DNA from 2 places in the Streptomyces nigra genome. Region 1 is predicted to be linked to the other one. Evidence: predicted binding sites of a transcription regulator. Region 1 holds the regulator's gene; the other holds the start of a gene.

Region 1 (10,884 bases):
GCCGGTCTCGGTCATGGTCTCGACGGCCAGTTCGCCCCGGTCGCCCTTGGGCAGCGCCTGCACGACGGTGATCGTCGGCCGGGGGGCGGGCTCCTCCGCGACGGCGCCCAGGTCGACGACGAGCCGGTCCTTGCCCTCGGCGGCGGTGACGACGCCCTCGGCCCAGTGCCCCAGGCCGTCGGTGAGGACGACCGCCTCGCCGGGCCGCAGCCGCTTCACGGACACGGCGTGCCGCCCCTCGGGCCCGTCGAGGACGTACGGACCGCGCGGGGCCCCGGTGGGCTCCAGGGTGTCGACGACGAAGACGGGCGCGGTCATCGGGAGGGTCCCTTCGGGTGGGCGGACAACGCTGTCGAGGCCGCCTCGAGCTCGACGGCCAGGACCTCCACGAGCCGGCCCGCGGGCAGCTCCCGGGCCTGGCGGTGGCCCTGCCCGGCCCACAGCGCCATGCCCTGCGCGTCGCCGGAGGCGGCGGCCTTCTTGCGCAGCGGCGCGGTCAGGTGGTGCACCTCGGGGTAGGCCGCGGGGGCGTACGGGCCGTGCTCGCGCAGGAAGCGGTTGACGAGGCCGCGGGCGGGGCGGCCGGTGAAGGCGCGGGTCAGCTCGGTCCGGGTGAACAGCGGGTTGGTGAGCGCCTGCTTGTGCACGGCGTTCGCGCCGGACTCATGGGTGGCCAGGAAGGCGGTACCGAGCTGGGCGGCCGTGGCACCGGCGGCGAGGACGGCGGCGATCTGGCTGCCCCGCATGATGCCCCCGGCGGCGACCACGGGGATGTTCACGGTCTCCCGGATCTGGGAGACCAGGGTCAGCACGCCGAGCCCGGCGCACTCGGCCTCCGGGTTGTCGCGATGGGTGCCCTGGTGGCCGCCGGCCTCGACGCCCTGGGCGATCACGGCGTCCGCGCCGGCCCGCTCGACGGCGAGGGCCTCGTCCGGGGTGGTGGCCGTGACGAGCGTGAAGGTCCCGGCGCGCCGGAGGGACTCCAGCACGTCGGCGCCGGGGACGCCGAAGTGGAAGGAGACGACCGGCACCGGGTTGTCGAGCAGCACGGCGAGCTTGGCGTCGTAGCCGTCGTCCCGGCCGCTGTCACGGTCCCCCAGCTCGGTCTCGTACCAGGCGGCCTCACCGGCCAGCTGGTGGGCGTAGACGTCGACGGCCGCCGCATTGGAGGGTGCGGCGCCGGCCGCTCCGGTGGAGCCGGTGCTTGCACCGGGATACTCCGGCTGGGGCATGAAGAGGTTGACGCCGAAGGGGCGCTGGGTCAGGCTCCGCAGCTGCTTGATCTCCTGGTACATCCCGTCGGCCGTCTTGTACCCGGCGGCGAGAAAGCCCAGCCCCCCGGCCTCGGACACGGCGGCGGCGAGCTGCGGCAGGGAGACGCCGCCGGCCATGGGTGCCTGCACGATCGGGTGAGGCAGGAGATCGGTCAGTGCGGAGGACATGACCGCATGTTGTCACGTCCCCCGAACAAGTCCGAATCGGCCCTTCCCCTTGCGGGGCAAGGGATCGGGCCGTCCGGGTCAGCGTCCGTTGAAGGCGTCCTTCAGGCGCGAGAACAGCCCCTGCTGACCGGGCTGGAACTGGCCCTGGGGCCGCTCCTCGCCGCGCAGCTTGGACAGCTCGCGCAGCAGGCGCTCCTGCTCCGGGTCGAGCTTGGTCGGGGTCTGCACCTCGACGTGGACGACGAGGTCGCCCCGGCCGCCGCCGCGCAGATGCGTGACACCGCGGCCGTGCAGCGGGATCGACTGGCCGGACTGGGTGCCGGGCCGGATGTCGACCTCCTCCATGCCGTCCAGCGTCTCCAGCGGCACCTTGGTGCCGAGCGCCGCCGCCGTCATCGGGATGGTGACGGTGCAGTGCAGGTCGTCGCCGCGCCGCTGGAAGGTGCTGTGCGGCAGCTCGTGGATCTCGACGTAGAGGTCGCCGGCGGGACCGCCGCCGGGGCCGACCTCGCCCTCACCGGCGAGCTGGATCCGCGTGCCGTTGTCGACACCGGCCGGGATCTTGACGGTGAGGGTGCGGCGGGACCGCACACGTCCGTCGCCCGCGCACTCCGGGCACGGCGTCGGGACGACCGTGCCGAAGCCCTGGCACTGCGGGCAGGGGCGCGAGGTCATGACCTGGCCGAGGAAGGACCGCGTCACCTGCGACACCTCGCCGCGACCGCGGCACATGTCACAGGTCTGGGCGGAGGTGCCGGGGGCGGCGCCCTCGCCGCTGCAGGTGTTGCAGACGACGGCGGTGTCGACCTGGATGTCCTTCGTGGTGCCGAAGGCCGCCTCGTCGAGCTCGACCTCCAGCCGGATCATCGCGTCCTGGCCCCGCCGCGTCCTCGAGCGCGGGCCCCGCTGGGAGGCCGTGCCGAAGAACGCGTCCATGATGTCGGAGAAGTTGCCGAAGCCGCCGGCGCCGAAGCCGCCCGCGCCGCCGCCGCCCGCCTGGGACAGCGGGTCGCCGCCGAGGTCGTAGACCTGCTTCTTCTGCGGGTCCGACAGCACCTCGTAGGCGGCGTTGATCTCCTTGAACCGCTCCTGGGTCTTCGGGTCCGGGTTGACGTCCGGGTGCAGCTCGCGGGCGAGCCGCCGGAAGGCCTTCTTGATCTCTTCCTGCGACGCGTCGCGACGCACGCCGAGCACGGCGTAGTAGTCCGTGGCCACCTACGACTCCGCCAGGATCTGTCCGACGTAACGTGCCACTGCGCGTACCGCTCCCATCGTTCCCGGGTAATCCATGCGGGTCGGTCCGACCACGCCGAGCTTGGCGACTGCCTCGCCGCCCGAACCGTAGCCCACCGAGACCACGGACGTGGAGTTGAGTCCCTCGTAGGCGTTCTCGTGCCCGATCCGCACGGTCATGCCCGAATCCCCGGCCTCGCCAAGCAACTTGAGGAGGACGACCTGCTCCTCCAGGGCTTCCAGGACCGGCCGGATGGTGAGGGGGAAGTCATGTCCGAAGCGGGTCAGATTGGCGGTGCCGCCGATCATCAGCCGCTCCTCGTTCTCCTCGACGAGTGTCTCCAGGAGGGTGGAGAGCACGGTCGAGACGGTGCCGCGGTCCTCGACGTCGAAGGCCTCGGGCAGGTCCTCGACGAGCCGGGGCACGTCGGTGAAGCGCCGGCCGGCGACCCGGCTGTTCAGCCGGGCGCGCAGGTCCGCGAGCGAGGCCTCGCCGACGGGGGCCGGGCAGTCGATCATCCGCTGCTCGACCCGGCCGGTGTCCGTGATCAGGACGAGCATCACGCGCGCGGGGGCGAGCGAGAGCAGCTCGACGTGCCGGACGGTGGACCGGGTCAGCGACGGGTACTGGACGACGGCGACCTGCCGGGTGAGCTGCGCGAGCAGCCGCACCGTGCGGGCGACGACGTCGTCGAGGTCGACGGCGCCGTCGAGGAAGTTCTGGATGGCGCGCCGCTCGGGCGGGGTCATCGGCTTCACACCGGCGAGCTTGTCGACGAAGAGGCGGTAGCCCTTGTCGGTGGGGATGCGCCCGGCGCTGGTGTGCGGCTGCGCGATGTAGCCCTCGTCCTCCAGGGCCGCCATGTCGTTGCGTACGGTCGCCGGGGAGACGCCGAGGTTGTGCCGCTCGGTGAGCGCCTTGGAGCCCACCGGCTCCTCCGTCCCGACGTAGTCCTGGACGATCGCGCGCAGCACCTGGAGCCTGCGTTCACTCAGCATCTCGCGCACACCTCCAGCGGTCGGTCCTCTTGGCACCCTTCCTGGCACTCTGTCCGTCCGAGTGCCAGCCGTCCCCGGCCAGTGTACGGCGGTGGGGTGCACCCCGGGCAAGGCCGGTCGGTTTCACCTCCGTGCCCGGCGGGGGTGTCTTGGCTAGCGTCGCGGTATGACGGTGACTTGGGAAGACCTGGGGTGGGAGCGGTTGGCGGACGGGGTGGGCCGGTGCCGTCTGCCGGGGTGGGACTGCACCGTGGGGCTGGTGGCGGGCGACGGCGCCGCGCTGGCCGTCGACGCCGGGTCGAGCCTCGCGGAGGGGGCGCGGCTGCGGACGCAGGCGCAGTGGCTCACGGGTCACCGTGTGACCCATCTCGCGCTGACCCACCCCCACTTCGATCATGTCTTCGGCGCCGCGGCCTTCGCGGGCGCGGAGGTCTACGGGCCGGTGGGCATGGGGACGGTCCTGGAGGGGCGGCACGCGCGCGAGGAGCTGCGCGCGGACGCGGTGCGCCACGGCCTGGACGCGGCGGCGGCCGAGGAGGCGGCGGACGCGCTGGTCGTGCCCCGCCATCCGGTGAGCGGCGAGTGGACGCTGGACCTCGGCGGCGGGCGGCAGGTCCTGCTGGCGAACGTGGGCCCGGCGCACACGGCGCACGATCTGGTGGTGCTGGTGCCGGGCCGGCTCCCCGGCGACCCGGAGGTGGTGTTCTGCGGCGACCTGGTGGAGGAGTCGGGGGAACCCCAGGCCGGCCCGGACGCCGTGCCCTCGCACTGGCCGGCCGCGCTGGACCGGCTGCTGGACCTCGGCGGTGAGGACGCGCTGTACGTACCCGGTCACGGAGCGGTGGTGGACGCGGAGTTCGTCCGGCGCCAGCGCGACGGGCTGGCCGCCAGATTCGGCGTGTCGCGGTGAGCGGGGGGCCGCTTCTCCTATCGTCGTGCGAATGCGCCAGTACTCCCCGGACCTGACCCCGCCCTGGAAGAAGCCCACGTCCGTGCCCGAGGTCCCGGCGGAGCCGGGCCTGGTGGTCGAGGAGCCCGGTACGGGCTTCTGCGGCGCGGTGATCCGCTGCGAGGCGGGCACGGTCACCCTGGAGGACCGCTTCGGCAAGCACCGGGTGTTCCCGCTGGAGCCCCGGGGCTTTCTGCTGGAGGACCGCGTGGTCACCCTGGTGAGGCCGGCGGCGGGCCCGGCCCGCCCGGCACGCACGGCGTCCGGCTCCGTGGCGGTCCCCGGCGCGCGGGCGCGGGTGGCCCGGGCGGGGCGCATCTATGTGGAGGGCCGGCACGACGCCGAGCTGGTCGAGAAGGTGTGGGGCGACGACCTGCGCATCGAGGGCGTGGTCGTGGAGTACCTGGAGGGCGTCGACGACCTGCCGTCGATCGTGGCGGACTTCGCGCCCGGCCCCGACGCGCGGCTGGGCGTCCTGGTGGACCCCCTGGAGCCGGGCTCGAAGGAGTGGCGGATCGCACAGGCGGTGACCAGCGAGCACGCGCTGGTCGTCGGCCACCCGTACATCGACATCTGGGAGGCCGTGAAGCCCTCGTCCCTGGGCATCGAGTCCTGGCCCCGGGTCCCGCACGGCCAGGACTGGAAGAAGGGCGTCTGCCGCGCCCTGGGCTGGCCGCCGGACAACACCGGCGCGGTCTGGCAGGCCATCCTGAAACGGGTCGGCTCCTACAAGGACCTGGAACCGGAGCTGCTGGGCCGCGTGGAGGAACTGATCGACTTCGTCACGGCGGGCGGCGGCGACTGACACCGGGTTCGGGAACTCGCCGGAGGGGTCAGTCCACCAGGTCCCGGACCACCGCGTCGGCCAGCAGCCGTCCTCGCAGGGTGAGGACCGCCCGCCCCTCCGCGTACGGCTCTTCCTTCAGCAGCCCTTCCTTCAGCGCCCGCCGCGAAGCCGCCAGGCCCTGCTCGCGCAGCAGGTCCAGGGGGGCGCCCTCGCGGAGTCTCAGTTCCAGGAGGATGCCTTCGACCCTTCTGTCCTCCTCGGACAGCAGCTCGCGGCCGGCGCCCGGGGAGCGGCCCTCCGCCAGGGCGGCCGCGTATGCGCCGGGGTGCTTGACGTTCCACCAGCGCACGCCGCCTACGTGGGAGTGGGCGCCCGGACCCGCGCCCCACCAGTCGGCGCCGCGCCAGTACAACTCGTTGTGCAGGCAGCGGCCCGCCTCGGAGGTCGCCCAGTTCGAGACCTCGTACCAGGCGTAGCCCGCCTCGGACAGGACGGACTCGGCGATCAGATAGCGGTCGGCGTGGACGTCGTCGTCGGTCATCGGGACCTCGCCGCGGCGGATGCGCCGGGCCAGCTGGGTGCCCTCCTCGACGATCAGGGCGTACGCCGACACATGGTCGGGCCCGGCGCCGATCGCCGCCTCCAGGGACGCCCGCCAGTCGTCGTCCGACTCGCCCGGGGTGCCGTAGATCAGGTCCAGGTTCACATGGTCGAAGCCGGCCGCGCGGGCCTCGGCGACACAGGCCTCGGGGCGGCCGGGGGTGTGCGTGCGGTCGAGGATCTTCAGGACGTGCTGCCTGGCGCTCTGCATGCCGAACGAGATCCGGTTGAAGCCGCCCTCGCGGAGCGTGGCCAGATAGGCCGGGTCGACCGACTCCGGGTTGGCCTCGGTGGTGATCTCCGCGTCCGGCGCCAGCCCGAACTCGTCGCGGATCGCCCCCAGCATCCGTACGAGGTCGCCGGCGGCCAGCAGGGTGGGCGTACCGCCGCCGACGAAGACCGTGCGGACCTCGCGCGGGTCGTCGCCGAGCACCTTGCGGGCCAGACGGATCTCGTCGACGAGGGTCTCGGCGTAGTTGTCCCGGGACGCCAGGACGCCGCCGCTGCCGCGCAGCTCGGTCGCCGTGTAGGTGTTGAAGTCGCAGTAGCCGCAGCGGGTCGCGCAGTACGGGACGTGCAGATAGAAACCGAGGGGGCGGTCGGCCGCGCCGGTGAGCGCGTGCGCGGGCAGCGCGCCGTCGGCGGGGACGGGCTCGCCGTCGGGGAGTGCGGAGGGCATGGGCTCCATTGTCCCGCACCGCGCGCGCTACTCGGCCTGCAGCACCAGCAGGGCGAGATCGTCGTCCGGCGGGCGGCCGCCGAACTCGTGCACCAGCCTGCGGATGCGTTCCGCGATCAGCTCGGCGTCCAGGCCCGCGCAGCCGGCCAGGGCGGTCGCGAGGCCGTCGCCGTCGTCGAACTGGCGGGAGCCGCTGCGCCGCTCCGTCACCCCGTCCGTCACACAGAGCAGGGTGTCTCCGGAGCGCAGCTCGAAGGTCTCGCTGGTGTAGGTGGCGTCCTCGAAGACGCCGAGCAGGGTCTGCGGCTGGGCGGCGGAGTGGACCTCGCCGTCCGCGCCGAGGAGGAGGGGCAGCGGGTGCCCGGCGGAGCCGAGCGTGCAGCGGACACCGCCCTGGAACGGGGTGAGCTCGCCGTACAGCAGGGACAGGAAGCGGGTCTGCGGGCCGTCGCCGGGCGCGACGGGTCCTACGAGGGCGCGGGCGGCGGCGTCGGCGGCCTCCGTGGCGTCGTCCAGGAGCAGCTGGTTGAGCCGGTCGAGGACATCGGCGACGCGGTAGCCCTCGCGGGCGAGCAGCCGCAGCCAGGGGCGGGCGATGCCGATCACCACGGCCGCCTCGGGTCCCTTGCCCTGGACGTCGCCGATGGCGAAGCACCAGCGGCCGTCGCCGGCCGGGAAGAGGTCGTAGAAGTCGCCGCTCGGGCCGCCCTTGTCGCACGGCTCGTGGACCAGCGCGCTGGCCACGCCGGGGATCTTCGCGACGGCGCCGGGCAGCAGCCCGCGCTGGAGCACCCGGCTGATGGTGGCCTGCCGCGCGTACTGGCGGGCCGCGCCGATGGCGAGGGCCACCCGCCGGCCGAGGTCCTCCACGAGCCCGGTGATCTCGTCCGGGAAGCTCGTCACGCCGGCCCGTCCGATGACCAGCGTGCCCAGCGGGCGGCCCCCGGCGATCAGGCGATAGGCGAGTGCGGTGCCCCGCGCGCCGCGGGCGCCGAGTGCCACGCCGGGCCAGGGGTGGGTGACGGGCCCGGTGCGGTGGTCGTCCGCCGGGCACGGGGGCTCCTTCTCCAGGGCGCGGCGCAGCTCCTCGATGTGGTTCTCCGAGGCGTGCCAGACGCGGGCGAGGCGGGGGCCGGTGCCGTCCACCGGGCCGCTCCCGCCGGAGCCGGGGTGTCCGTGGCCCCAGCGCCCGGCGACCTCGTCCTCCAGCCACACCGCGCACCAGTCGGCGAGCCGCGGCACGATCAACTGGCCGGCGAGCGCGGCGACCAGGTTCTCGTCGAGCTGCCCGGCGAGCAGGTCGGACGCCTCGGCGAGAAAGGACAGGGCGCCGCGGTCGAGCCAGTCCCGCTCCCGCTCCCCGCGATGGGGGTGCTCCCCGGGATGGCCCCCCGGATGGCCCCCGGGGTGGTCGCCGGCCGGATCGGGCGGTTCGGACGGGGGCGGCTCCGGCGCGAGGATCTCGGCGACACGCAACCCGTCGTCCGGCGTGTGCTCCCCCGTGCCGGGGCGCGAGCCGTCCCGATCCGCCAGGGGGTCCTCGGGGGGCAGCCTGGCCCACACGGTCTTGGCCCCGGTGCGGTAGGTGACGCCCCAGGACTCGGCGAGCCGGGCCACCAGACGCAGTCCGCGCCCGTGCTCCGGGGTGTCGTACGGCCCGTCGGGCTCCGTGTCGCGCGGGGCGCGCGAGGGGTGGCGGTCCTGGACCTCGACGACCAGGGCGCCGGTGTCCGGCTCCAGCCGGCAGGTGAGCTGGACGTCGGTGCCGGCGTGGACGACGGCGTTGGTGACGAGTTCGCTGACGGCCAGGACGGCGTCCTGGGTCTGGCGCTCGCGGATGCGGTCCGCGCCGGGGAGGCCGGAGGACGCCCACTCGGTCAGGGCGGAGCGCAGGAAGGTGCGGGCGGTGCCCGGGGAGAGGGGGCTGCCGGGGAGGGTGGCGCGGGTCTCGGCGGTCGGTAAGGGGTGCGCGGGGGCGGCGGTCGGGCGTGCAGGGGCGTCCGTGCGATGCCCAGGGGCGTCCGTGCGGTGCGCGGGCGCGTCCGTAGGGTGCGCGGGCGCACCGACGCGCGGGCCTCCGTGCGCAGGCGCGCTCGGGGCGTGCGCGGGCGCGTCCTGGGCGCGAGGGGGCGCGTCCTCCCCGTGTGCGGGCGCATCAGAGGCACGGGTGACGGTCTCCCGTTGCACCGGAATGGCCCCCATCGACAGCTCCCCGAGCAGTTCGAACGAATACGCCTCGGACGACGCCGACAGAGTGACAGACTGGCCGCGCCCATAAGCACCGAGTTACCGAAGTGGGCCGCCATGAGTGAGAACCGTGCTACGCCTGTGCTCGAAGACGGACCGATTGACGGCCGAATTCGAGCGGCGGAGCTGCGCCCCCTGCTCGCCGCGATGACCGCGGCGCGCGACGGCGAATTCCGCAGGCTCCCCGAGACCGGGGACGGCATGGTGGCCGAACTGACCGCCGTCTTCAACCAGATCATGGACCGAAGCACCCACTTCAACGGGGAGATGCAGCGGGTCAAACGGGAGCTGGTGCGCTACGGCCGGCTCGACGAGCGGCTCTCGGCGAGCCCGGGCCAGGGCGACTGGACGACCCGCGTCGACGACGTCAACGTCGTCCTGGACGCCCTCGTGGCACCGGCCGCCAACGCGACCCGGGTGCTCGACGCGGTGGCGGGCGGCGACCTCACCCAGCGCGTCGACCTGCACGACGGCAGCCGCCAGTTGCGCGGCGATCTGCGCCGCCTCGGCCGAGCCGTGAACACGATGGTCGACCAGCTCTCCCTGTTCACCGGCGAGGTGACCCGGGTGGCCCGCGAGGTCGGCACCGAGGGCCGGCTCGGCGGCCGCGCCAAGGTCCGCCGATTGTCGGGCAGTTGGCGGGACGTCACCGAGGCGGTCAACACGATGGCATCCCGGCTGACGGCCCAGGTGCGGGACATCGCGCTGGTGACGACGGCGGTGGCACGGGGCGATCTGACCCGTACGGTCACCGTGGAGGCGACGGGCGAGCTGCTGGAACTGAAGCTGACGGTCAACACGATGGTCGAGCAGCTCTCCGCGTTCGCCGACGAGGTGACCCGGGTGGCCCGCGAGGTCGGCACCGAAGGTCAACTGGGCGGCCGGGCCCAGGTCCGGGGTGTCTCCGGGGTCTGGAAGGACCTCACCGACAACGTCAACTTCATGGCGTCGAACCTGACCTCGCAGGTCCGCAACATCGCCCAGGTCACCACCGCCGTCGCCAACGGCGACCTCAGCCAGAAGATCACCGTCGACGCCAAGGGCGAGATCCTGGAGCTGAAGTCGACGATCAACACCATGGTCGACCAGCTCTCCGCGTTCGCCGACGAGGTCACCCGCGTCGCCCGCGAGGTCGGCACCGAGGGCAACCTCGGCGGCCGGGCCCAGGTCCGCGGCGTCTCCGGCGTCTGGAAGGACCTCACCGACAACGTCAACTTCATGGCGGACAACCTCACTTCCCAGGTCCGCAACATCGCGCTGGTGTCCACCGCCGTCGCCCAGGGCGACCTCGGCAAGAAGATCACCGTGGAGGCGAAGGGGGAGATCCTGGAGCTGAAGTCGACGATCAACACCATGGTCGACCAGCTCTCCGCGTTCGCCGACGAGGTCACCCGCGTCGCCCGCGAGGTCGGCACCGAGGGCAACCTCGGCGGTCAGGCCCAGGTCCGCGGCGTCTCCGGCGTCTGGAAGGACCTCACCGACAACGTCAACTTCATGGCGCTGAACCTGACCTCGCAGGTCCGCAACATCGCCCAGGTGACGACGGCCGTCGCCAACGGCGACCTGTCGAAGAAGATCACCGTGGACGCGCGCGGCGAGATCCTCGAACTCAAGGACACCGTCAACACGATGGTGCAGCAGCTACGGGCCTTCGCCGACGAGGTGACCCGGGTCGCCCGTGAGGTCGGCACCGACGGCCGGCTCGGCGGCCGGGCGCAGGTGCTGGGGGTCTCCGGCGTCTGGAAGGACCTCACCGACAACGTCAACTCCATGGCGGACAACCTGACCTCCCAGGTCCGCAACATCGCCCAGGTCACCACCGCCGTCGCCAACGGCGACCTGTCGAAGAAGATCGACGTCGACGCGCGCGGCGAGATCCTGGAGCTGAAGACCGCCATCAACACGATGGTCGACACCCTCTCCTCCTTCTCCTCCGAGGTCACGCGGG
Region 2 (10,884 bases), 2.2 Mb from region 1:
CGACGCGACGCGCCCCACGGCGGGACGCTCAGCGCACCAGGCCCCACCGGAACCCGAGCGCCACGGCGTGGGCCCGGTCCGAGGCGCCGAGCTTCTTGAAGAGCCGGCGGGCGTGGGTCTTAACGGTGTCCTCGGACAGGAAGAGCTCACGGCCGATCTCGGCGTTGGAGCGGCCGTGGCTCATGCCCTCGAGCACCTGGATCTCACGCGCGGTGAGCGTCGGGGCGGCGCCCATCTCGGCGGAGCGCAGCCGGCGCGGGGCGAGCCGCCATGTCGGGTCGGCCAGCGCCTGGGTGACCGTGGCCCGCAGCTCGGCGCGCGAGGCGTCCTTGTGCAGATAGCCGCGGGCACCGGCGGCGACCGCGAGGGCCACGCCGTCCAGATCCTCGGCGACGGTGAGCATGATGATGCGCGCACCGGGGTCGGCGGACAGCAGCCGCCGTACGGTCTCCACGCCGCCCAGACCGGGCATGCGCACGTCCATCAGGATCAGGTCCGAGCGGTCGGCGCCCCAGCGGCGGAGGACTTCCTCGCCGTTGGCCGCCGTCGTCACGCGCTCGACACCGGGCACGGTCGCGACCGCGCGGCGGAGCGCCTCTCGGGCAAGCGGGGAGTCGTCGCAGACGAGGACGGATGTCATGGCCGCCCTCCGCAGCTGATGCACGTCACCTTGAGCCTCCAGGCTGGTACGAAATGTCACCTGTGCGGTCGACCGTCTCGGACGCTTGCCCGAGCGCTTCTTGTTTCAACCGCCTCCGCCCTCTCAACGACGGTCACTCGAAAGAGTTACGGGGGCATGTGCCGTCTTCGGCACTCTACGTGAGGGGACGGACACGGGGCAGACATGAGGGGCGGACCCTCCCCGTTTCATCACAAGCCGTGCCCCATTCAGCCCTTTTTCTTCCTGTTTCACGGCGTTTGGGGCTAGATTCGCAATGAGTCATATTTTCATCTTCTTAGATCGTAGATGTACGGTCGTAGACACCGTATCCGCCCAGAACGGCTACAAGGGGTCACGCAATGGCAGATTTCTCCCGCCTTCCCGGACCGAACGCGGACCTGTGGGACTGGCAGCTGCTGGCTGCATGTCGCGGGGTGGACAGCTCGCTCTTCTTCCATCCGGAGGGCGAGCGCGGGGCGGCCCGGAGCGCTCGAGAGAACTCGGCCAAGGAGGTCTGCATGAGGTGCCCCGTGCGCGCACAGTGCGCGGCGCACGCGCTGGCGGTACGCGAACCGTACGGCGTATGGGGCGGCTTGACCGAGGACGAGCGCGAAGAGCTCATGGGGCGGGCACGCAACCGGCTGGTGTCGGCGTCGACCACCGGCGGGGACGCGGGTCCCGACCGCTGAAGGAACGTTTCTCCATCCAGGGCACGCATTGCGTGCCCTCTCTCATGCCCGGGGCCGCTCTCCTACGGTGCGGACCGGCCCGGGCCGGCGGCGGCGCGGCCGAGCTGGTCCAGCGTCGCGGCGACGGCCGGCACCTGGGCGAGGTCGGGCAGCGTGAGGGCGACGATCTCGCGGCGCACCGCCGGTTCCAGCGCGACCATGCGCACCCCCCGCGGCCGTACGGACTCCACGGCGAGCTGGGGCAGGACCGCCACGCCGAGACCGGCGCCGACCAGGCCGACGACCGCCGGATAGTCGTCGGTGGCGAAGTCGATGCGCGGGGTGAAACCGGCGCTCGCGCACACCTCCACCAGCTGACCGCGGCAGCGCGGGCACCCCGCGATCCACGGCTCGGCCGCCAGATCGCCGATGGCGACGGACGCCGGCGACCCCGCGCGGGCGAGCCGGTGCCGCTCCGGGACCAGCCCGACGAGACGGTCCGTGAGCAGCGGGCGGACCACGAGGTCCTCCCACTCCTCGGCGCCCGCCGCGCTCTCGTACCGGAAGGCGAGGGCCACGTCGCACTCGCCCTCGCGCAGCATCTCCACCGACCTGGGCGGCTCGGCCTCCTCCAGGGAGACGCGGGTGCCGGGGTGGGCGGCGCGCAGCGCGGCGAGGGCGGTCGGGACGAGGGTGGAGCTGCCGCTGGGGAAGGAGACGAGCCGGACCCGTCCGGCGCGCAGGCCCGCGATGGCGGCGACCTCCTCCTCGGCGGCGGTGAGTCCCGCGAGGATGCCGGTGGCGTGACGCACCAGTGCCTCACCGGCCTGGGTCAGCCGCATGACGCGTCCGGTGCGGATCAGCAGCGGGGTGCCGACGGCCGTCTCCAGTGCCCTCATCTGCTGGCTCACGGCCGGCTGGGTGCAGCCCAGTTCGCGGGCGGCCGCCGAGAAGGAGCCGGTGGTGGCGACGGCGCGCAGGACGCGGAGATGACGGGCTTCGAGCACGTCACCGAGCATAAGCGAAGCTTGGGGTGCGCGCTGAATATCGCGTCGACACTTTGACCGCCGGTCGCCTACCGTGCCGCCATGAAGCTTCTGTCAGTGAATCTCGGCCGCCCGGAGGCGGTGCCGTACACGGACCACGTCGACGGTGTGACCGGTATCGACAAGCGCCCCGTCGAGGGCCCGGTGCGGGTGACGGCACCCGGACCGAAGGGAGTCGGCGGAAGCGGCCTCGCCGGGGACGCGGTGTGCGAGAAGAAGCATCACGGCGGCGACGACCAGGCCGTGTACGCGGTGGCGCGCGAGGACCTCGACGTCTGGGAGCGTGAGCTGGGGCGCCCGCTGCGCAACGGCGTGTTCGGCGAGAACCTCACGACCTCCGGGCTCGACGTCTCCGGGGCGCTGATCGGCGAGCGCTGGCGGGTGGGGCCCGATCTGCTCCTCGAGATCACCAGCGGCCGTATCCCGTGCCAGACCTTCCAGGGCCATCTGGGTGAGCGGCAGTGGGTGAGGCGGTTCACCGCGCAGGCCGCGCCGGGGGCGTATCTGCGGGTGATCGAGCCGGGCGAGATCCGCGCGGGCGACGCGATCGAGATCGTCCGCCGGCCCGACCACGAGGTGACGGTGGCGTTCCAGTTCCGGGCGGTCACGACGGAGCGGGCGCTGCTGCCCCGGGTCCTGGCCGCGGCCGAGTGGCTGCACCCGGAGGCGGTGGAGACCGCGAGGAAGTACGTGGCGAAGCACAGCTCCTGACACGACACCAAGACCCGGGCCCTGCACCGGAGTTGCCGTCCAAGGCCGCCCGAACGGCGGCCCGAGGAGCGGAACCAGTCCCTCCGGGTCACTAACCTTGCGCCATGACAACGGCATTGATCACGGGATCGACCGCGGGCATCGGCGCCGCGTTCGCGCGTCGGCTGGCCGCCGACGGGCATGACCTCGTCCTGGTGGCCCGGGACACCAAGCGGCTGCGCGAGCAGGCCACGGAACTGCACGACCGGCACGGCGTCGAGGCGGAGGTGCTGACGGCCGACCTCGCCGAGGACTCCGGGATCGAGGCGGTCGCCGCCCGCCTCGGCGACCGCCGCAACCCGGTCGACCTGCTGATCAACAACGCGGGGTTCGGCAACAAGGGCCGCTACCTCGACGTGTCCATGGCCGACGAGCTGCGGATGCTGAAGGTGCACTGCGAGGCGGTGCTGCGGCTGACCTCGGCGGCGGCCGGGGCGATGCGCGAGCGGGGCCGGGGCGGTGTCGTGAACGTGGCCTCGGTGGCGGCGTTCGTGCCGCGCGGGACGTACGGCGCGTCCAAGGCGTGGGTCGTGCAGTTCACCCAGGGGGCGGCGCGGGATCTGGCCGGGAGCGGGGTGCGGCTGATGGCGCTGTGCCCGGGGTTCGTCCGGACCGAGTTCCACGAGCGCGCGGGCATGGGCACGGACAACATCCCCGGGTGGATGTGGCTGGACGCCGACAAAGTGGCGGCCACCGCGCTGGAGGACCTGGCGCGGGGGCGGTCCCTCTCCATCCCCGACCCCCGCTACAAGGTGCTGCTGGGGGCGGCGAAGCTGGTGCCGCGGGGCGTGCTCGGCACGATCTCGTCGCGGACGGGCCGCAAGTACGGTCCGCAGTAGAGGGCGGTCCGGACGCGGAGGACAATGAGGGTGTCCACACAGGGGGGCCGGGAGGCGCCGGCGTCATGACCTTCGTACAGCTCATCGACTGCAGGACGGACCGGTTCGACGAGATGAACCGGCTGATGGACAAGTGGGTCGAGCAGACCAAGGGGAAGCGGACGGCCACGCACGACGTCATCGGCCGGGACCGCTCCGACGGCTCGCACTTCGTGGAGATCGTGGAGTTCCCGTCGTACGACGAGGCGATGCGCAACTCGCACCTCCCGGAGACCGGCCGGATCTACGAGGAGATGGTGGCGCTGTGCGACGGGCCACCGGTCTTCACCGATCTGGACGTGGTGCGCGACGAGCAGCTGAACGTCCTGGTCGCGCGGGCCTTCTTCACGGCGATGGGCCGCACGCCCCCGGACCGGATCGTCGCTCGGCTGACGGACGACTACGTGGACCACGACCCGTCCTACCCGCGCCCCGTCCGGGGCCGCGACGGGATCCGCGCGGTGCTGGAGGGCTGGTACGGCGCCTTCGACTTCACGTTCCGCGTCGACGACCAGATGGCGGAGGACGACCGGGTGTGCAGCCGCTGGACCTGGACCGCCCACCACAAGGGCGAGTTCCTGGGCGTTCCGGCGACCGGCCAGGACGTGAGCATGCAGGGCATGACCTGGCAGCGCTTCCGCGAGGGCCGCATGTGCGAGAGCCACTGGATGTACGACCGCGCGGGTCTGATGGAACAACTGGGGGTACTCGGCGAATGACCGCGAAGGGGAAGGCCCCGCCACCGTCCTGAAGGACGGCGGCGGGGCCTTTGTCGACCCGGCGTCGTACTAGTGGGCGTGGCCGTGGCTGTGGCCTGCGGCGGCCGGCTCTTCCTCTTCCTTCTTCTCGACGACCAGGGTCTCGGTCGTGAGGAGGAGGGAGGCGATGGAGGCGGCGTTCTCCAGGGCGGAACGGGTGACCTTGACCGGGTCGATGACGCCGGCCTTGACCAGGTCGCCGTACTCGCCGGTGGCGGCGTTGAAGCCCTGGCCCTTGTCGAGCTCGGCGACCTTCGAGGTGATGACGTAGCCCTCGAGGCCGGCGTTCTCGGCGATCCAGCGCAGCGGCTCGACGGCGGCCTTGCGGACCACGGCGACACCGGTGGCCTCGTCGCCGGTCTTGCCGAGGTTGCCCTCGAGGACCTTCACGGCGTGGACGAGCGCGGAGCCACCACCGGAGACGATGCCCTCCTCGACCGCGGCGCGGGTCGCGGAGATGGCGTCCTCCAGACGGTGCTTCTTCTCCTTCAGCTCCACCTCGGTGGCGGCGCCGACCTTGATCACGCACACGCCGCCGGCCAGCTTCGCGAGGCGCTCCTGGAGCTTCTCGCGGTCCCAGTCGGAGTCGGTGTTCTCGATCTCGGACTTGATCTGGGCGACGCGGCCCTGGACGTCCTCGGACTTGCCGGCGCCGTCGACGATGGTGGTGTCGTCCTTGGTGACGGTGACGCGGCGGGCGGAGCCCAGCACGTCGATGCCGACCTGGTCGAGCTTGAGGCCGACCTCCTCGGAGATGACGGTGGCGCCGGTGAGGGTCGCCATGTCCTGCAGCATCGCCTTGCGGCGGTCACCGAAGCCCGGGGCCTTGACCGCGACCGCGTTGAAGGTGCCGCGGATCTTGTTCACGACCAGGGTCGACAGGGCCTCGCCCTCGACGTCCTCGGCGATGATCAGCAGCGGCTTGGAGGAGTTGGTCTGGATGACCTTCTCCAGCAGCGGCAGCAGGTCGGCGATGGAGGAGATCTTGCCCTGGTTGATGAGGATGTACGGGTCCTCCAGGACGGCCTCCATGCGCTCCTGGTCCGTCACGAAGTACGGGGACAGGTAGCCCTTGTCGAAGGCCATGCCCTCGGTGAAGTCCAGCTCAAGACCGAAGGTGTTGGACTCCTCGACGGTGATGACACCGTCCTTGCCGACCTTGTCCATCGCCTCGGCGATGAGCTCGCCGACCTGCTGGTCCTGGGCGGACAGACCGGCGACGGCGGCGATGTCGGACTTCTCGTCGATCGGGCGCGCGGTCGCGAGGAGCTCCTCGGAGACGGCCGCGACGGCCGCGTCGATGCCCTTCTTCAGGGCGGCCGGGGAGGCGCCGGCGGCGACGTTCTTCAGGCCCTCGCGCACGAGCGCCTGGGCGAGCACGGTGGCGGTGGTGGTGCCGTCACCCGCGATGTCGTTGGTCTTGGTCGCCACCTCCTTCACCAGCTGGGCACCGAGGTTCTCGTACGGGTCCTCGACCTCGACCTCACGGGCGATGGTCACGCCGTCGTTGGTGATGGTGGGGGCGCCGAACTTCTTGTCGATGACGACGTTGCGGCCCTTGGGGCCGATCGTCACCTTGACCGTGTCGGCAAGCTTGTTGACGCCGCGCTCGAGGGCGCGACGGGCGTCCTCGTCGAACTTCAGGATCTTCGCCATGACAGCGGGAGCCCTCTCGGATTGTGGGTTCTGAAAAAACACTGCGCCCCGGGCGCCCGGTTCTTATGTGGTCGCGGGGGCCAGGGGCGCAGCTGAAAGCAAGAGCTTCGAGGCGTCTTACTTCTCGATGACCGCGAGCACGTCGCGGGACGAGAGGACGAGGTACTCCTCGCCGTTGTACTTCACCTCGGTGCCGCCGTACTTGCTGTACAGCACGATGTCGCCGACCTTCACGTCGAGCGGAAGACGCTCGCCGTTCTCGAAGCGGCCCGGACCGACGGCGAGGATGACGCCCTCCTGGGGCTTCTCCTTCGCGGTGTCCGGGATGACCAGGCCAGAGGCGGTGGTCTGCTCGGCGTCGAGCGGCTGGACCACGATGCGGTCCTCAAGCGGCTTGATGGCAACCTTGGAGCTGGTGGTCGTCACGATCCGACCTCCCCCTTCGGAGATCTCACGGGGTTAACTGTCTGAGGTGGCGACCAGGTCGATCCGTCGTCGCGGGTGCCGGACCTGCCCGTCGCGTTGTTGGCACTCTCCAGTGGGGAGTGCCAGAGCCGAGACTATGACCGCGATTAGCACTCGGTCAAGCGGAGTGCCAATTCGCTCGTGGCGCGGCGCGCCGCCCGCGCCACCGGGAAGAGCCCGGCGAGCGTCTACACGTAGTCCTCGAGGCGTCCGACCGTCAGGCCGCGCTTCTGGATCTCCCGCAGCAACCGGGTGGTGCGCTCGCGCAGCGACAGCCCGGCCGGCTCCCCGGACGGCACGGAGACGATGTCGCCGGGGCGCAGCCGCGCGGGCCCCTTCGCGTACGTCAGTCCGCCGTCGCCCTCCATCGCCGCCCGCCACAGCACGACGGCGGTGACCCCGCAGTCGGCGGCGGCGCGCAGCGTGGTGGCGTCGTGGACGCCGTAGGGCGGCCGGAAGAGCCGGGGCCGGATGCCGAAGCGGGCGCGCAGCTTGTGCTGCTGGCCGCAGATCTCGGCGCGCTGGCCGGCGTACGGCAGCCCGCGCAGGGCGGCGTGGTCGAGGGTGTGGTTCTGGATGGACGCGCCGACCGAGCGCAGCCGCGCGAAGTGGCCGTAGCCGGGGCCGACGACGCTGTCGGTGAGGAACATGCTGACGGGCAGCCGCAGTTCGCGGACCATGTCGACGAACCGGGGGTCCTTCTCGGCGCCGTCGTCGTAGGTGAGGAAGACGACCCGGTCGCGGGTGGGGACGCGGTGCACGACGGGCGGGGGGCCGCCGGGGCGGTGCGGCAGCCGCCGGGCGGGCGGCGAGGGCGGCGCGGGCAGCGGGTCGCTCAGGCCCCAGCGGCGGTACGGCTGCGCGGTGTGTGTCGCGTTCTTCGCCGAGCGCGTCGCCTCCTGGCCGGACCCGGCCCGGGACGCGGTGGGCGCGGTCTCCCCCGCGCATCCGGCGAGCAGGGCGGTCGCCAGGGCCACGGCGGCGAGCGCGCGTGCCCCCGGCGGCGTCCTCACAGGTAGTCCTCCAGCCGGGCCACCGCGAACCCCTCGGCCGTGACCTTGTCCAGGAACCTGCGGATCATGTCGGGCATTGTGCCCTTCCACTCGCCCCGGCCCCGGAAGTGACTGAGCACGATGTCACCCGGACGGATCTTCCGGTCCCACTCCCGGTACTCCCAGTGGTCGACGAAGACCTCCTCGTTCCACAGGGGGACGTACCGCACGCCGCAGGACTTGGCGGCGCGCAGGGTGTCGCGGTCGTAGTTGCCGAAGGGCGGCCGGAACAGCGCGGGGCGCTCGCCGTAGCGCTCCTCCATGACGTCCTGCATGCCGCAGATCTCGTACTGCTGGCGGCGGTAGGACAGGGCGGGCAGATAGCGGTGGTGGAGGGTGTGGTTGTGCAGGCCCGTGCCCGTGCGCCGCATCCGCTCGAAGTAGCCGTAGTCGTCCTTGATCACGTAGTCGCTGAGGAAGGCGGTGTACGGCACCTTCAGGTCGCTCATCATGCGCAGGAACGCCGGGTCCTTCTCGGCGCCGTCGTCGATGGTCAGGAAGACGACCTTCCGGGTCGTGGGGACGGTCGTGAAGACCGGCGGGAGGCCCAGCTCCTCGTGGCCGTCGACCTCGAAGCCCTTGCGGGTGGTGATCTCCGGCTTGGACCTGGGCGGTGGCGGGGGCACGAGCGGGACACGGGCGAGCCGCCAGCGCCGGGCGGCGGCGACCCGGGCGGCATGGGCCTGCTGCGCCGACTGCGGCCGCCGGCCGTCGGGGGCGCGAGTGCCGTCCGGCCTGCGCGTGCTGTCCGGCGGGCGCGTGCCCTGCGGACGCGACGCGGGAGCGTCGGCCGACCGGCTCGGGACGGGACCCGCGGCCGGGGAACCGCCGCCCGGCTGACCGGCGATACCGCCCTGCGCACACCCCGAGGCGATGGCCGCGGCGGCGAGCACGGCGACGACTCCCCGGAGCCGCGCCCGCCGAAGCCGCGCTCCCTGGAGCCGCGCCCCCCGAAGCCGAAGCCGTCCCTTTTTGTCATTTTGTACTACAAGTCGCATGGAGCCGGATCCTGACAGGCACCCGCACCCGGACCGGGACGACAGCGCCGCCGTGGAGCGGACCATCCACCGACTGGCCGACAATGACCCGGTGAACGACCACCTCGACGCCTTCACCGCCCTGCTCGCCCCCGAGGGCCGCGCCCTCCTCGACGCCGCGCGCGACACCGACCCCGCCGACGAACTCGCCGTCGCCACCAGGCTGCGCCGCGAGCACCCGGCCGAGCTGGTCTCCGCGGCCCTCGGACAGGCGCGGCTGCGGCAGCGCGCGGCGGCGAAGTTCGGCACCGAGGACGCGGGACGGATGTACTTCACGCCGAACGGCGTCGAGCAGTCGACGCGGGCGAGCGTGGCGGCGTACCGGGCGGCCCGGATGCGGGAGCTGGGCATCGGCTCGGTCGCCGACCTGTGCTGCGGCATCGGCGGCGACGCGATCGCGCTCGCGCGGGCCGGCATCCGGGTGCTGGCGGTCGACCGGGACCCGCTGACGGTGGCGGCGGCCCGGGCCAACATGACGGCGCTCGGGCTCGCCGGCCTCGTCGAGGTGCGCGAGGCGGATGTCACCGAGGTCGGCACCGCCGGATTCGACGCCGTGTTCGTCGACCCGGCCAGGCGCGGCGGACGCGGCCGCATCTTCGACCCCGAGGCGTACTCGCCGCCCCTGTCCTGGGCCGTGGAGACGGCGCGGACCACGCCCCACGCCGCCCTGAAGGTGGCGCCGGGCATCCCGCACGAGGCGGTCCCCGGCGACGCCGAGGCCGAGTGGATCTCGGACGGCGGGGATGTGAAGGAGGCGGTGCTGTGGTTCGGGACGGCCCCCGGCGCGATCCGGGCCACCCTGCTGCCGGGCCCGCGCTCCCTGCTCTCCCGCGGCCTGCCCGACCCCGAGGTGCGGCCCGTCGGCCGCTACCTGTACGAGCCGGACGGTGCCGTCATCCGGGCCCATCTGGTCGCCGAGGTCGCCGAGTCACTGGATGGCGGGCTGGTCGACGCGACGATCGCCTACGTCACGGCGGACACACTGCGTCCCACGCCGTACGCGACCGCGTACGAGATCACCGACCAGCTGCCGTTCAACGTGAAGAAGCTCAAGGCGCTGCTGCGGGAGCGCGGGGTGGGCACGCTGACCGTGAAGAAGCGCGGGTCGGCGGTCGAGCCGGAGGAACTGCGCCGCAAGGTCAAACCGCAGGGCCCGAACGCCGCCACCGTCTTTCTGACCCGGGTGGCGGGCGCCCCGACGATGCTCGTGGGGCACCCCGCCTAGGCCGTGTCCGCAAAGTCCCGCCTGCCGTTCGACGCCCGGCACGCCCTCTCGCCGCACCGGCCGGCCACCCGCGTACAACCAGTACGCGGGAGCCCGGCCTGCTCCAAACGAAAGGCCCTAAGGGGTGGCGTCCGCCGCCCGTCTCAGCAGCAGCTCCCGCTCCTGCTCGTTGCGCGTCAGCGCCGCCGCGCGCTCGAACGCCGCCCGCGCCTGCGCCGTACGGCCGAGGCGCAGCAGCAGATCGCCGCGCACGCTCGGCAGCAAGTGGTAGTCGCGCAGCGCGGGTTCGTCCGCGAGGGAGTCGACGATCTCCAGGGCGGGTCCTGGGCCCTCGGCCATCGACACGGCCACCGCACGGTTCAGCTCCACCACCGGTGACGGCGACTGGGCGGCGAGCAGCCGGTAGAGGGTGCTGATGGTCCGCCAGTCGGTCTCCTCGTAGGTGTACGCGTGCGCGTGGCAGGCGGCGATGGCGGCCTGGAGGGCGTACGGCCCGGGGGCGCCCGTGGCCGTCGCGCTCGCCAGGTCCAGGGCGTCGACGCCCCGGGCGACGAGCATGCGGTTCCAGCGGCGCCGGTCCTGGTCGCGCAGCAGGACGGGCGTGCCGTCGGGGGCGGTGCGGGCGGCCGTGCGGGACGCCTGGAACTCCAGCAGCGAGGCGAGCCCGTGCACCTCGGGCTCCTTCGGC

Evidence for each region. The regulator HrcA, encoded in region 1, represses chaperone genes, less so after heat shock. The targets are predictions, from matches to a motif close to TTNGCACTCNGNNNNNCNGAGTGCNAA.
Region 2: a site for HrcA is predicted at 6,990-7,016, ahead of groES (co-chaperone GroES). Genes of this name have one in related genera too.

What each region holds. Positions count from the first base shown of each region.
Region 1 is NZ_CP029043.1:2,360,909-2,371,792, forward strand. It holds gene DC008_RS10955 (16S rRNA (uracil(1498)-N(3))-methyltransferase) at 1-318, opposite strand, end outside; gene DC008_RS10960 (nitronate monooxygenase) at 315-1,442, opposite strand; gene dnaJ (molecular chaperone DnaJ) at 1,521-2,657, opposite strand; gene hrcA (heat-inducible transcriptional repressor HrcA) at 2,658-3,674, opposite strand; gene DC008_RS10975 (MBL fold metallo-hydrolase) at 3,841-4,584, shown strand; gene DC008_RS10980 (DUF3097 domain-containing protein) at 4,616-5,428, shown strand; gene hemW (radical SAM family heme chaperone HemW) at 5,457-6,689, opposite strand; gene DC008_RS10990 (ATP-binding SpoIIE family protein phosphatase) at 6,717-8,891, opposite strand; gene DC008_RS10995 (HAMP domain-containing protein) at 8,994-10,884, shown strand, end outside.
Region 2 is NZ_CP029043.1:4,514,728-4,525,611, reverse strand. It holds gene DC008_RS21165 (response regulator transcription factor) at 29-640, opposite strand; gene DC008_RS21160 (WhiB family transcriptional regulator) at 1,021-1,350, shown strand; gene DC008_RS21155 (LysR family transcriptional regulator) at 1,413-2,336, opposite strand; gene DC008_RS21150 (MOSC domain-containing protein) at 2,418-3,086, shown strand; gene DC008_RS21145 (SDR family NAD(P)-dependent oxidoreductase) at 3,191-3,964, shown strand; gene DC008_RS21140 (ester cyclase) at 4,030-4,722, shown strand; gene groL (chaperonin GroEL) at 4,792-6,417, opposite strand; gene groES (co-chaperone GroES) at 6,535-6,843, opposite strand; gene DC008_RS21125 (polysaccharide deacetylase family protein) at 7,071-7,895, opposite strand; gene DC008_RS21120 (polysaccharide deacetylase family protein) at 7,892-8,932, opposite strand; gene DC008_RS21115 (THUMP-like domain-containing protein) at 8,931-10,196, shown strand; gene DC008_RS21110 (RNA polymerase sigma factor) at 10,314-10,884, opposite strand, start outside.